DNA from 3 places in the Corallincola holothuriorum genome. Region 3 is predicted to be linked to each of the others. Evidence: predicted binding sites of a transcription regulator. Region 3 holds the regulator's gene; each other region holds the start of a gene.

Region 1 (5,100 bases), on a different contig from region 3:
CCTGTTCAGTGACGCGAATACCGCCATCTAACGAACCTGGAGGTTGAGACAGGATCGCATTGTGCGCCGGGCCGCCCCCACGTCCAATGGTGCCACCGCGGCCGTGGAACAGCATGAGTGAGACATCGGCTTCTTTACAAACTTGCACCAGATCTTCCTGGGCGCTGTACTGTGCCCAAGCGGCGGCCATCATCCCAGCATCTTTGGCTGAATCGGAGTAACCGATCATCACTTCTTGATGGCCTTTGATATAACCTCGGTACCAGTCGATTTCTAACAAGCGTTTGATACAGTCGGCGCCGCCATTGAGGTCATCAAGAGTTTCAAACAGTGGCGCGACGCCCATGTTAAAGCTGACACCAGACTCTTTTAGTAGCAGTTGTACAGCTAACACATCGGAAGGATCTGATGCCATCGAGATCACATAGGTGCCGAGGGCATCTGGGTGCTGTTCAGCGATCACTTCGCAGGTGTCTAATACCTCTTGTGTATCTGCGCTGGGTTGCCACTGCTTCGGAAGTAATGGCCGTTTACTGGCCAGCTCCTGCAACAGGAAGGCTTGCTTATCCTCTTCACGCCAGCTGCTGTAATCACCCAACCCTAAATAACGGGTGATCTCGCCAATCGCATCGGCATGGCGCGCAGCATCTTGACGAACATCCAGTTTTACCAGATTGATACCGAAACAGGCGACACGGCGCAGGGTATCTAATAGGGCGCCATCAGCGACTACGCCCATGCCACAGTTATGCAATGATTCGTAGCAGAGTTGCAGGGGCTCACGGATATCTTTGACATCACGGATCAGAGGGCATACCCCTACAGAGCGACCATCCAATACCGCTTCGATCCCTTCGCGGGTGGCGCGCAGGTGATCTCGCAAACGCTTAAGTACATGGCGGTAGGGTTCTTTGGCACCGTTACTGTAGTCAGCAAGGGCGTCGTCGCATTGGCTCATCGACAACTCGCCAATCAGTGGCCCTAAATCGCGAATATAGAGATCGGCCACTTTCCAGCGCGCCAGCAACAGCACTTCGCGGGTCACCTTGGCCGTAACAAACGGGTTACCGTCACGGTCGCCGCCCATCCAACTGGCAAAACGAATGGGTGCCACGCCATCGACCGGAAGCTTTCGGCCAAAGCGACTATCCAGTTCCGCGTTGAGATCACGTAGAAAGCTCGGTACCGCTTCCCAAAGCGAGTGTTCGATAACGGCGAAGCCCCACTTGGCTTCGTCTACAGGGGTCGGGCGTTGGTCGCGGATCTCGTTGGTGTGCCACACCTGGGTGATCAACTGCTCTAGGCGGTTTTCAACCAAGCCTTTTTCCCGCTCTGTGTTCAGTGGACTTTCCAAATCTCCCAAGCAGTGCGCCGCTTGCACATACTTGTTGATCTGGGTTCGACGATTCACTTCAGTTGGATGCGCGGTTAATACCAATTCAATATTGAGCGTGGTCAGCGCATCAATGATCTCATCTGCAGACACCTCTTGTGCGTGCAAACGGTCAAACAGTTCGCCGAAAGGATCTGGCTTGTCTACCTGTTGCCGCCCATCACGAGAGATGGTGTGAAACTGCTCTGCCATATTGGCTTGGGCAAGAAACTGTTGGAACGCTTTGGCAACGGGCAGCAGCTCTTCATCGCCAAGAGAGTTCAGAATATCAATAAGGGCTGCTCTGTCTTGCTCCGAACCAGACTGGGCGCCTTTAGACAATTGTCGAATCGACTCAATTTTTTCGAGAAAGGCGTCACCCATGTCATGCTGGATCGCTCGACCCAGTAGGGTGCCGAGGAAGCTGACATTGCTTCTTAGCGCCGCGTATTTATCCATACTGGTAATACCTTATGTGCATGTGTGCTAGCAAAAAACCGGCAAGGCTATCGCGCAAAGCTGGATAGCTTTTTGCCACAAAACAAACTTTAGAGGTTCAAATAATAAAGGAAACTGCGTGCAATGTGCACTAGTGCATATGTTAACTCCCGATTTTAATAATTATGCAACTTAGCGAATGGTTAATAGTCGCGCGATGGTGCCTATTTTTCGTTATATATACGTAAAGTTTACATTCCAGTTCAATGGCTGCTGCGAAAAATGAATAAACCCAATAAAAATGCAGATATCTTGCATAAGAAGTCATTTTGATTTAGCTTTGCCAACATAAGGCTCATTCTTTATCAGCCAGTATGGCAGTTCCAATGACTGGAAAGGCGAATACGATAAGCAATCGAAGAGTGAGTAAGGTTAGAACAACTATAGTTAGGGTTCCTTGCGGAGGGGCAAAAACAGATGGTGAAATGTTCCATTATCGGTGCCAGTGGTTATACCGGCGCCGAATTAGCAAATTTGGTTGAGCAGCATCCACAGATGACGCTTAAGGCTATCTATGTATCAGAGCGTAGTGCTGATGCCGACACCGAATTAGGAACCCTTCATCGACGCTATCTCGGCCAGCTAAACCTGCCTTTGACACCCTTGGCCACAGCCGATGTAGCCAAAGCCGCTGAAGGCGTGGATCTGGTTTTTCTCGCCACGGATCATAAGGTCTCAGTGGCTCTGGCGCCCGGCTTGCTGGAAACTGGCGTCACGGTCATGGATCTGTCTGGTGGTTTCCGTTTTGATACGGCCGCGCCTTATGACCAGTTTTATGGCTTTACCCATGACTCCCCCGAATGGCTTGAGCAGGCCGTTTATGGCTTAGCAGAATGGAATGCGGCTGAGATCAGTCACGCTCAATTGGTTGCTGTGCCGGGGTGCTACCCTACTGCTAGCCTGTTGGCGTTAAAGCCTTTGCAGGAAGCGGGCTTGCTTAAAGCAGAGACTACGCCGGTGATTAACGCTGTTAGCGGTGTATCTGGCGCTGGGCGTAAAGCCAGCATGGTGAATAGTTTCTGTGAAGTCAGCTACAACCCTTATGGCGTCCTTAATCATCGGCATCAGCCTGAGATCGCTCTGCATTTGGGAAATTCAGTTATCTTTACGCCACATCTTGGCAACTTCCCTCGCGGTATCGTGGCTACTATCACCGCTCAACTGGCGGATGGGGTGACGGCAGCAGCAATTGACCAAGCCTATGACCACGCCTATGCCGGTAAGCCAGCGGTGCGTTTGTATAATCAGCTGTCGCCAGGTCATTGGCCAAGCATCGGTGGTGTGGCCAATACGCCCTATTGCGATATCGGCTGGAAAGCCGATTTGGAAAGCGGTCATATCGTGATTGGTTCGGCTATCGACAATCTACTAAAAGGCGCCGCGTCACAAGCGATCCAGTGCGCCAATATTCGTTTTGGTTTAACCAATTATCCGATAAGTAAGAAGGCTGCGCTATGAGTGCTCCGGTACTGATTAAAGTTGGCGGTGCCTTGCTGGAAAATGCTCAGGCATTGCAAGCACTGTTTGCAGCCTTGGCGGACGTTCAGCGTTTGCGGCCAGTGATGATCATTCACGGTGGCGGCTGTATCGTTGAACAGCAGTTGGCTGCCATGGGCATGGTCAGTGAAAAGAAAGATGGCCTGCGGATCACGCCACCGGAGCAGATGGCTGTGATCACCGGCGCTTTAGCGGGCACCAGCAATAAACAGTTATTAGCTTATGGCCTGAATGCGGGCATGAAAGCGGTGGGTGTTTGTATCGGCGATGCGTTCACTGTCGAAGCCAGCGTACTCGATCCTGCATTAGGGTGTGTCGGGCAGTGCAGCGAAGATGGCTCAGCGGGTGATCCGGCCTTGTTGAAGTTGTTGGTCGATAATGGCTATACACCCATTATTAGTTCTATCGCCGTATCTCGCGAAGGTCAGTTGTTGAATGTTAACGCCGATCAGGCTGCGCTGGCGTTGTGTCAATTACTGCAAGCGGAACTGGTGCTGTTATCCGATGTCGAAGGCATTCTCGATGGTGAGCGTCAGTTGATCCCAGAAATTGATCAGCAAAAAGCCGATCAACTGGTTGCTGAGGGTGTGATCACCGATGGTATGGCTGTTAAGGTGCAGGCTGCACTGCAAGCCGCACGAACGCTCGGTCGCAGTATTGCTGTGGCCAGCTGGCGTGAGCCAGAAAAATTGACCGACCTGTTGGCTGGTAAGCCGGTAGGCACTAAGGTGCTGGGCTAGGCTGCATCGCGTTAAGCAGCAAAACACAGCAAAAGAATTAATGCGTATACCATCTTGATGGCATACGAGAAAGAACGAAACAGATGTCTGCAAGAAGAGGCGAGAAGCCGCAGACATGATGGAGTGTTAGATGAAACCATTAAATCACCTGTTAACACTGAAGGATCTCGATAAAGAGCAGATCCTTCATTTGCTGGATCAAGCCGCAAAAATTAAGGCTGCTCCTCAGGATTACGCCAATGCCTTGCGAGGCAAAAGTGTGGTGATGTTATTTGAGAAGCCATCGCTGCGGACGCGGGTGAGTTTCGACATCGGTTTAAATAAAATGGGTGGCCACGCGGTCTATCTGGATCAGCAAAATGGTGAGCTAGGTGCACGGGAAACCGTAAAAGACTTCGGCGCGAATATCTCCTGCTGGGCCGATGGCATCGTAGCGCGTGTGTTTAAGCAGAGTACGTTGGAGCAGCTTGCGACGGGTGGCTCTATTCCGGTGATCAATGCACTGAGCGATCTCTATCACCCTTGTCAGGCATTGGCCGATTTTCTCGCGTTACAGGAAAAGCTTGGCGATCCGTCAAAAGTGAAACTGGCCTATGTCGGTGATGGCAACAATGTGACCCATTCACTGATGTTGTTGGCGGCGCAGATCGGTGCTGAAATGGTGGTGGTCTGTCCTCCAGGTTATAACGTGGATGGTCAGGTTGTGGTTGATTGTCAGGCAATCAATGCGCGTACTGGCGGTAAGCTGACTATCTCCAGTGAGTTGAGTGCGCTCAACGGTGTTGACGCCATTTATGCCGATACTTGGGTGTCGATGGGTGACAGCACGCCATTGGATCAGATTAAAGCCGTGTTCTCTTCATATCAGATCAATGCTGAGTTGATGGCGAATACTGGCGCGAAATTCTTTATGCATTGCCAACCGGCACATCGCGAGTACGAAGTGACCTCTGAGGTGTTGGATGGCGAACAATCATTAATATTACCGCAGGC
Region 2 (5,100 bases), on a different contig from region 3:
TGCGCCACGGCTTTCCGTTCTGAAATTGGCAGATTTAGCTGTGGCGTAAGCCGTTTCCATCAGGTTATCCAACTCCATGCATTCAATTCGCTGGGTGTTGAACTGCTGGCTCGTATCATCAAGTCGCGCATTAGCTAAACGCTCGCGTATCTCACCCAACTCTTTCATGCCTTCAGCCATCGCGTTGCCTTCCCTGAACACTGAGAAATTCAACTGCATACACTGCTGCAGGTCTTTACGAATTTGCACCGGATCTTCACCCTGCTGGGTGCTGTTCCACCGATTCATACGCGCTAAGCTGGCTTCCAAGTCTGACTCAGAGGCATCACGGGATTCGCTCATGGCATCAAGCGCTTCACCCAAGTGTTTACCTGCCGCACGACCAAACACCACCAAATCCAATAGTGAATTGCCACCAAGGCGGTTTGCCCCATGAACCGATACGCAAGCGATCTCGCCGACAGCGAACAAACCAATTACAGGCTTCTCGTTACCCTGCGCATCAACAGTGATCGCCTGGCCACTCACCTGAGTAGGTATACCACCCATCATGTAATGACAGGTTGGGATCACTGGGATCGGCTCTTTCACGGGATCAACATGGGCAAAGGTGCGTGATAACTCGCAAATGCCAGGCAAACGGGACTCAAGTACCTCTTCGCCCAAATGGTCGAGTTTCAATTTAGCATGCGGGCCCCAAGGGCCATCGCAACCGCGCCCCTCACGGATCTCCGTCATAATCGAACGCGCAACAACGTCACGGCCAGCCAAATCTTTGGCATTTGGCGCATAGCGTTCCATAAAGCGTTCGCCATCTTTATTTAGTAGATAGCCACCTTCACCGCGACACCCTTCAGTCACCAACACGCCCGCGCCAGCGATACCTGTGGGATGAAACTGCCACATCTCCATATCTTGAACCGGAACCCCGGCACGCAGCGCCATACCAACGCCATCACCAGTATTAATATGCGCATTAGTGGTTGAAGCATAAATCCGACCAGCACCACCAGTGGCTAATACCGTCGCTTTACTTTTGAAATAGACAACCTGTCCTGAATCGATATCAATGGCGGTACAACCAACAATGTGCCCATCTTGGTTCTTAACCAAATCCAGTGCGTACCACTCACTAAATACCTTGGTCTTGTTCTTAATGTTCTGTTGATAAAGGAGGTGCAATAAAGCATGACCAGTTCGGTCAGCGGCAGCGGCCGTGCGTGCGGCCTGTTCGCCCCCAAATGCTTTTGATTGGCCACCGAATGGGCGTTGATAAATACGACCATTTTCAAAGCGAGAAAAAGGCAGCCCCATCTTTTCTAATTCAATGATCGCCTCTGGGCCGGTTTTACACATGTACTCAATGGCGTCCTGATCACCGATATAATCGGAACCTTTTACCGTGTCATACATATGCCATTGCCAATCGTCATCGTGGGCATTACCCAACGCAACGGTGATGCCACCTTGAGCAGAGACCGTATGTGAACGAGTAGGAAAGACTTTGGAGAGTAAAGCGCAAGACTTGCCCTCTTCAGAAATTTGCAGTGCGGCGCGCATACCGGCACCACCGGCGCCGATGACGACGGCATCGAATTCAAATGTTGGAATGCTCACTTGACCCCCCAGAGAATAAACAGACCTGCGGCGACGTAAGCAACTGCAGTTAAATTAATGAAGAACTGTAATGCGGCACGCAGCGCCGAGCACTTTATGTAATCAGTTAACACTTGCCACATTCCGATCCAGCAGTGCACAAGCAGACCGATTAATGCGAGAAAAGTGAAAACCTTCATGGCTAATGTGCTGAACAAGCCGTGCCATACGCCGTAGGTCATCTCTGGTGTAAAAAGAGCAAAACCGACAATAAAAATTGAATAGAGAGCTAAAACAATCGCCGACGCACGTAACAAGACAAAGTCATGCACGCCACTTCGGCCTAACATAGCAGCATTAGTTACCATACCCATACCCCCGCCAAAACAGACAGAACAGCGGTGAGCGCAAAACCTACATGGGCAGAGCGAATACCACTTTCGAGTTCTTCAAAATATCCAAGATCCTGTAATAAGTGACGAATGCCACCGACAAAGTGATATGCCAGCGCTGTCAGAATGCCCCACAGGACAAAACCAACAAACCAGCCATCAATCATCGCCTTTACTTCATTAAATCCGGATTCTGAGGTAAGAGAAATATTTAGTAGCCAAAGTAGAATAGCAATTGCAACAAACATAATGACGCCACTGACGCGGTGCAATATCGACGCAATGGCCGTCGCTGGAAAGCGAATTGTTGCTAGGTCTAAATTAACGGGTCTTTGTTTTTTCACATCCGACTCACTCGGCCCTTAAGAGCCTCTATTTATTTTTTTAATGTCGTATTTTTTTACGCCCTAACCATCATATTACTTTCGGGATATAAAGTTATTACCCCAAAAATGATATGCGGATCACATTTTAGACAAACAGTTGTTTGAAAAGCACCATTTTGGCGCGCCAAAGCCGCATTCTGCCTACGTTTGAGGGCGTAGTGTGGGCAGTATATCCACGACATTTTTTTATTACAATTCTTTAAATTTTGATTTGTATCAGGGAGAATTCTATTCACCTCTGAAATAGATCTTTGTTTCAAGAGATGTTGTAATCAGGTACTAACTTGTAATAATGATAAATTATGCATCCAAGACGGGATTTAATGCATAGATAATTGACAGCTGCCCTATGCAGCGGTTAATAATACTGCGCTTAATTTTGGGAGCATCATACAATTCCAATAAGGAGAATCCTGAAATGACGGAGAAGAAAGCAGTTCTTCACGTCGGTGGCCAGGAGATAGAACTCCCCGTGCTTTCCGGTACCGCGGGCCATGACGTAATAGATATCAGAACCCTCGGCAAATATGGTTATTTCACATTTGACCCAGGTTTTCTTTCGACCGCATCGTGCGAGTCTACGATCACCTTCATCAACGGTAGTAAGGGCATCCTGCAACACCGCGGTTATGCTATCGACGATTTAGCGAACAACGCTAGCTATCTCGAAGTATGCTATCTGCTGTTGTACGGCGAACTGCCCAATGCAACGCAATATGCAGAATTTAGCCGTATTGTTTCCGAACACACGATGCTGAATGAACAACTCACACGATGCTTGCAGGGCTTCCGCCGAGATGCGCACCCGATGGCTATCATGTGTGGCATGGTTGGTACCATGTCAGCCTTCTATCACGACTCATTGGACATCACCAATGAACGTCATCGTGAGATCGCAGCCTACCGACTGATCTCTAAAATGCCAACAATCGCCGCAATGTGCTTTAAGTACAATGTCGGTCAGCCATTCATGTACCCTAGAAATGATCTCGGCTATGCAGAGAATTTCCTTTACATGATGTTCGCTACACCGTGTGCAGAATACACACCAGATCCTATCGTTGCTAAAGCGATGGATCGAATATTTACCCTGCATGCTGATCACGAGCAGAACGCTTCAACATCGACCGTTCGCTTGGCCGGCTCCTCTGGTGCTAATCCGTTCGCTTGTATCGCGGCAGGTATTGCTTCTCTATGGGGCCCAGCTCATGGTGGCGCCAATGAAGCTTGCCTCAACATGCTTGAAGAGATCGGTAATGTTGACCGCATTCCTGAGTTTATCGAACGCGCGAAGGATAAAGATGATTCTTTCCGCTTGATGGGCTTTGGTCACCGTGTTTACAAGAACCATGATCCACGAGCAACTGTGATGCGCGAAACCTGTCACGAAGTTCTCGATAAGTTAAAGATCAAAGATCCTCTGCTTGATGTAGCGATGGAGCTTGAGCGGATCGCGCTGGAAGATGAATACTTCGTTTCGAAGAAACTCTACCCTAACGTAGATTTCTACTCTGGTATTATCTTGAAAGCGATTGGCATTCCGACCAATATGTTCACAGTGATTTTTGCGCTGTCACGCACGGTTGGTTGGATAGCTCATTGGAATGAAATGATGAGTGACGCAGGCCAGAAGATCGGCCGTCCACGCCAGCTATATATCGGTGAAATAGATAAAGGATTCAAATCAACAGAAGAACGTTGATTGGTCTTGCTCAAAGATTAAAAAAGGCAGCTTCGGCTGCCTTTTTTGTCTAAAAAAAACTAGTGACTGTTAACCTATCCAACTGAGGTAGACCCCAGCCAAAATAGCAACAACAGCCACAGAGCTACGACGCCAACACCAATGAGAGCAATGCAGAACTCTTTGCTGCACGCGATAGCAGTTGGCTAACACCAAAGCAGGCAACGACATCGCCAGCAAAATAATAATCCGCAAACAAAACACAATGCAGGTCAGCAAACAAGAAAGATAGAAGGCAAGCTGAAAACGATTTGGATCACTCACCCCAAACAACTGCAGGTCCTTGACAAAACCGAACAACATTCCAGGGTGAAGGTCGACCATCCAATCCAACAATAGCAGTGGCCAAGGCAACAGAATGCAAACCATCAACAGTGGCTTACCGGAAAAAAATTCTTTCTTAAATTCACCCGGAAATTGCAGAGACGCCCAGAGAATACAAATAGTAATAGTTAAAACAACATAGGCCGTAGAAGGTATAACATGGGCCGAAATTGCCCCCAACAGTACCGAAAGCAGTATGAAAGCTAGAAAACCAATAAAAATCTTTCCATACTGCAGGCTTCTGCGAACACGCATCAACTCTTCACTCTTCCAACACAGCATTTTCCCTCGCGTCAGAGAGTCAAAATAGCGCCTGCCGGAATGATTTCTTAATGCAACTTGTTTGGCCAATACCACTACGCCCACAACCGTTAACAACATTCCGGTAATCGCTTCAACCATATTTTATTCCTAAAACAATATAAATATCTGACAGCTAGCTTTGCTGTTCTGCTATCGATATAGCAAAGCCGCAACCTGCGACGCCCTATTCAGGAACACCAAAAAAGGTGATCTACGTCACTATGCCTTGATTTGGCTCATCGGTCTACTATTGGTTAAAAAATGACTCATAAACAGATAGTCGCCGTGCAATAGCGGCAGCTGACTTACCGGATATTGACTGAATAGTTAGGGTAAGCAAGCTGTGAAGTTATAAAAC
Region 3 (5,100 bases):
GGACACGATTTACTAATCACAATAGGGCGCGCATTCTACTTAAAAGATAACCAACGATCAAGGCTAATTTCAGTTTACTGAGCCATATCTCATTCAAGCCAGATAAGGCGCGACATCAGGCTGTTGTAGTGCAACATTTAGCGCTAGAATCTGGCCTTTCTATAGTCCGTAGCAAAATTGCCGCCAATAAAAATAACAACCCTCTCAGGAGCGACATGAATCTCGAGCAAATTCGGTTACTTGCCGAAGACGATATGCAGCAAGTAAACCATGCAATTATGGAGCAGCTCAGCTCTGACGTGGCGTTGATCAATCAACTTGGCTTTTACATCGTCAATAGTGGCGGCAAGCGGCTACGTCCTTTGCTAACCACCCTTGCCGCACGCGCGGTTGGCTATGATGGCACACAACACCAAACCCTCGCTGCAATCATAGAGTTCATCCATACTGCCACCCTGCTCCACGATGATGTGGTTGACGAATCAACCATGCGCCGTGGCCGTAAGACCGCTAACGCCATGTTCGGCGATCAGGCGAGTGTGCTAGTCGGTGACTTTCTCTATACCCGGGCATTTCAAATGATGGTGACGCTGGACTCAATGCGCGTTATGCAGGTTCTCGCTGATGCCACCAATGTGATCGCAGAAGGTGAAGTGATGCAGTTGATGAACTGCAACGATCCCGATACCGATGAAGCGCGCTACATGGAAGTGATCTACTGCAAAACCGCTAAATTATTTGAAGCCGCGACTCACTTGGCGGCAGAGCTGGCTGGCGAATCGGAGAGCAATAAGCAGGCAATGGCGGACTATGGCCGTTATTTAGGCACTGCGTTCCAACTGATTGATGATCTCCTCGATTACACCGCTGACGCCGATGCCCTAGGTAAAAATCTAGGAGATGACCTAGCAGAAGGTAAACCGACCCTGCCGCTGATCCGCGCCATGCAAGTCGGTACTGAAGCACAACAGAAGATCATTCGTCATGCCATCGAACATGGTGCCGAAGTAGAGCAATTACCGAATATTGTCGCAGCCATTGAATCAACCGATGCCTTTGCTTATACCCGTCTACGGGCCGACGAGGAAGCGATGAAAGCGGTAAAGGCACTGGATTTCCTCGCCGATAGCGAATACAAAAGCGCACTGATCGCGCTGGCACGTATTGCCGTACAACGGGATCACTAATCTGCTCAACAAACAAGTATTAAAAAAGGCGCCTTCAGGCGCCTTTTTACTTATTGTCGTCTGGCTTAGCCAGCAAACTCAATGCCTTTCTGGATATCACCTTGCAGCGTATCCATCATGCCTTCCAGCGCCGCTTGTTCAAACGGGCTAACGTCACCGTATGGCAATACAGTTTCAATGCCTTCGGCACCCAGTTTAACCGGCTGAGCAAAGAACTTGGTATGTTCACCAGGGCCTTCAACATAAGCACATTCAATCACAGGTTCACCCTGCATCGCTTTCACCAGAGACAGGCAGAAGCGTGCTGCTGCTTGTCCCATAGACAAGGTAGCAGAGCCACCACCAGCTTTGGCTTCAACGACTTCAGTACCAGCGTTCTGAATTCGATCAGTCAAGGCGGCAATCTCTTCGTCTGAGAAATCCAAGCCCAACTGCGACAACAGAGGCAGAATGGTGACACCGCTGTGACCGCCAATAACATTGATGTTCACTTCTTCCGGGTTTAACCCTTTGGCTTCAGCAATAAAAGCTTCGGCGCGAATAACATCCAGCGTTGTTACACCAAACAGTTTCTTCGGATCGTAAACACCAGCTTTCTTTAGTACTTCGGCAGCAATAGCAACCGTGGTATTCACTGGGTTAGTGATAATACCGATGCAAGCCTTAGGGCACTGCTCGGCAATCGCTTCAACCAGGTTCTTAACGATACCGGCATTGAAGTTAAACAGATCGGCGCGATCCATGCCCGGCTTGCGCGGCACACCGGCAGGGATCATCACAATATCTGCACCTTTCAGAGCATCATTGAGGCCATCCTGACCGTAACCTTCAATCGCTACCTGTGTTGGGATATGGCTGAGATCTTTAGCAACACCTGGCGTTACTGGTGCAATATCAAACAACGCTAATTCAGAGCCTGCAGGTAATTGAGTTTTTAATAACAGCGACAGTGCTTGGCCGATTCCACCAGCAGCACCTAATACAGCGACTTTCATGTGGGGTTCCCTTCTTGTGGAGAATCTTAGGAGACATAGCTTTCCAACCCAGTACAGGGCTGCAAAAACATTAATCCAAGGAGGGGATAAATACAATCAATGTCACACAACTCAGATCACGGATTGAACCCGTAACAGATAGTGCGCGACAAGCGTAAACCATTAGTGCCAAAATAATTGCCCCGCTGTGATACGGGCAGCTTGCAGGATATTGCAATTTTATGCAGAATGACTGCATAACTTTTTCAGAAGATAACCTTTCGACGACATGAATTACGGTAAGCAGGAAGACTTGGTCCGCTCGTTCAAGAACCTGTTGAAGGAAGAGTGTTTCGGCTCTCAAGGGGAGATAGTTAAAGCGCTGCAAACGCAAGGCTTTATCAATATCAACCAGTCGAAAGTTTCCCGCATGTTAAGCAAGTTTGGCGCAGTAAGAACACGTAATGCCAAACAAGAGATGGTGTACTGCCTACCTATCGAACTCGGCGTTCCAACCACTTCTAGTCAGCTTAAAAACCTGGTTTTAGATATCGACAACAACGAAGTCGCTATCGTTATCCGTACCAGTCCTGGGGCTGCTCAGCTGATTGCCCGACTATTAGATTCATTAGGCAAAGCGGAAGGGATACTCGGCACCATCGCCGGCGATGACACTATTTTCATTACGCCAACCAACGTGAAAGAGATAAGCAAAACGGTCAGCGCCGTCAAATCTCTGTTCGCTTTTTCCAGCTAACTCAGTGCATTAAATCGACTCAGGCAGCACGAAAAGGGGCTGCCGTTGCGCTTCCCTGCCCCCCTTCCGCTGCCAATATTGCTTCAATAGCTTGCGGCCCTAGCCAACGATCCGCACACCAATCAGGCGCCAGTAAAGTGGGCGGACGGGCGTGAGCCGACACCCGATGGAAGACCACCTGCGCAGGGGTCGCTTGGATCATCTTCGCTGCTGTTTCTGCATAGCTTTCTAGACTAATCGTTGCCAAGCGGTCAGCACGCCACGCTTTCGCCATCACGCTCCCCTCAACAATGTGCAATGGATGCAGCTTTAGACCATCCACTCCTACCGTCAGCACTTTATCCAAGGTCTGCAAAGCATCTTGCTGATCTTCACCTGGCAAACCGACAATAAGGTGAGTGCATACTTTTAGTCCATAATGTTTGGCTCGTGTGACAGCATCTTGGTAGGCAGCAAAGTCGTGGCCACGATTAATTCGCTTCAGGGTTTGATCATTCGCCGTTTGCAACCCCAGCTCCAGCCAGATCTCTTGACCTTGAGCCTGATACTCCGCCAACATCCTGAGCACACCATCGGGCACACAATCAGGACGGGTACCGACACACAATCCAACAATATCTTTCGCCGCCAGCGCCTGATCATACAGCTTTTGCAGTTGAACCTGCTCACCATAGGTACTGGTGTACGCCTGAAAATACGCCAAATAAGCATCCGCTTTACGCTTTAATTCTTGCTCGCGCAGCTGTAACTGTTGAGAGATAGGTGCTGCACGGGCTGTTTCATCGACAAAAGAAGCGACATTACAGAAAGTACAGCCCCCTCGGCCAAGGGTGCCATCGCGATTGGGGCAGCTAAAATCACCGTGCAGTGACAGCTTGCGGATCTTGCGACCAAACTGCTGCTTTAGATAGTAACCAAAGCTGTGAAAAAGTTGAGGAGTATGCTGCATAGCGGCGCCATTGTAGGCGCCGCCAAGGAAGTTGTACTGTTTAGGATCAAACCTACAGGCTAAATCATCAACCGAGATCAGTAGCCTGCTGCCTGCCCATCCTTGCGACTTTCGGAAGCACCGTAGTAAACGCCGGTTGCAAGATCGCGCATGATCGCCTGATAGCCACCGTAAGGACCTGACTCCTCTTTTAAGGTATGCCCCATCTGCAGCAGTGTACGGCGAGTACCAGCAGAAAAACCGTTCTCCAAACTAACATGCCCGCCATCTGTCATCTGTTCGCCTGTGGGCTGACTGGAGCCGGTATGCAAAATACGTGGCGCATCCCCCGCCTCCTGTAGATTCATACCAAAATCGATCATATTGACCAGGATCTGCGCATGCATCTGTGGCTGAGTTGCGCCGCCCATCACACCATAACTGAGCCAAGGCTTGCCCTCTTTGGTCACAAAGGCAGGAATAATAGTATGAAACGGGCGTTTGCCAGGCGCGTAACTATTAAAATGCCCTTCCTGCAGACTAAACAACTGACCGCGATCTTGCAGTACAAAGCCGAGCTCAGGCGTTGTCATCCCCGAGCCCATGCCGCGGTAGTTACTTTGGATCAACGACACCATGTTGCCATCTTTGTCTGCGGTGGTCAGGTAGATAGTATCGCCGTGGTACAGCGCTGGGTTGCCAGCATCCAAGCGCTGACTGGCGCGTCGCGGATTAATCAGTTTTGCTCGTTCATTGGCATAAGATTTTGCGATCAGACCGGCCACGGGGATCTGATTAAACGCGGGATCGGCGTAATACTTGGCGCGATCTTCAAATGCGAGCTTCTTTGCTTCAACAAACAGATGCACATACTCCGGACTATCCAACCCCATGGCGGCTATATCGTATGGCTCCAAAATATTGAGAATTTGCAGTGCCGCTATCCCTTGGCCATTCGGGGGTAACTCCCACACATCGTAACCTCGATAATTAGTGGAGACAGGCTTAATCCACTCAGAGGTATGGGAGGCGAGATCTTCATAACTCAGAAAACCACCATGTTGTTTCATAAAAGCGGCAATACTGACCGCAATATCCCCTTTATAAAAAGCGTCGCGTCCACCTTGGGCAACTTGGCGATAAGTACTTGCCAGCGCCGGGTTTTTAAACAGTTCCCCCTTGGCTGGCATTTTGCCATTCGGCATAAAAACTTGAGCAAAGCCGGGATACTCAGACAAACGTGGCGCACTACGC

Evidence for each region. Region 3 encodes ArgR, which controls arginine synthesis, uptake and breakdown. Its sites were predicted from a motif close to ANTGAATANNTATTCANT; they were not measured.
Region 1: the regulator ArgR is predicted to act here: its motif matches at 2,122-2,139, upstream of argC (N-acetyl-gamma-glutamyl-phosphate reductase).
Region 2: the regulator ArgR is predicted to act here: its motif matches at 2,666-2,683, upstream of DU002_RS01060 (citrate synthase).

The regions. Positions count from the first base shown of each region.
Region 1 is NZ_QPID01000012.1:40,266-45,365, reverse strand. It holds gene ppc (phosphoenolpyruvate carboxylase) at 1-1,831, opposite strand, end outside; gene argC (N-acetyl-gamma-glutamyl-phosphate reductase) at 2,288-3,328, shown strand; gene argB (acetylglutamate kinase) at 3,325-4,107, shown strand; gene DU002_RS16845 (ornithine carbamoyltransferase) at 4,238-5,100, shown strand, end outside.
Region 2 is NZ_QPID01000001.1:226,435-231,534, reverse strand. It holds gene sdhA (succinate dehydrogenase flavoprotein subunit) at 1-1,617, opposite strand, end outside; gene sdhD (succinate dehydrogenase, hydrophobic membrane anchor protein) at 1,614-1,964, opposite strand; gene sdhC (succinate dehydrogenase cytochrome b556 subunit) at 1,958-2,332, opposite strand; gene DU002_RS01060 (citrate synthase) at 2,793-4,076, shown strand; gene DU002_RS01055 (hypothetical protein) at 4,146-4,841, opposite strand.
Region 3 is NZ_QPID01000005.1:168,912-174,011, reverse strand. It holds gene ispB (octaprenyl diphosphate synthase) at 216-1,187, shown strand; gene mdh (malate dehydrogenase) at 1,253-2,182, opposite strand; gene argR (transcriptional regulator ArgR) at 2,451-2,918, shown strand; gene DU002_RS09920 (TIGR01212 family radical SAM protein) at 2,938-3,867, opposite strand; gene ggt (gamma-glutamyltransferase) at 3,945-5,100, opposite strand, start outside.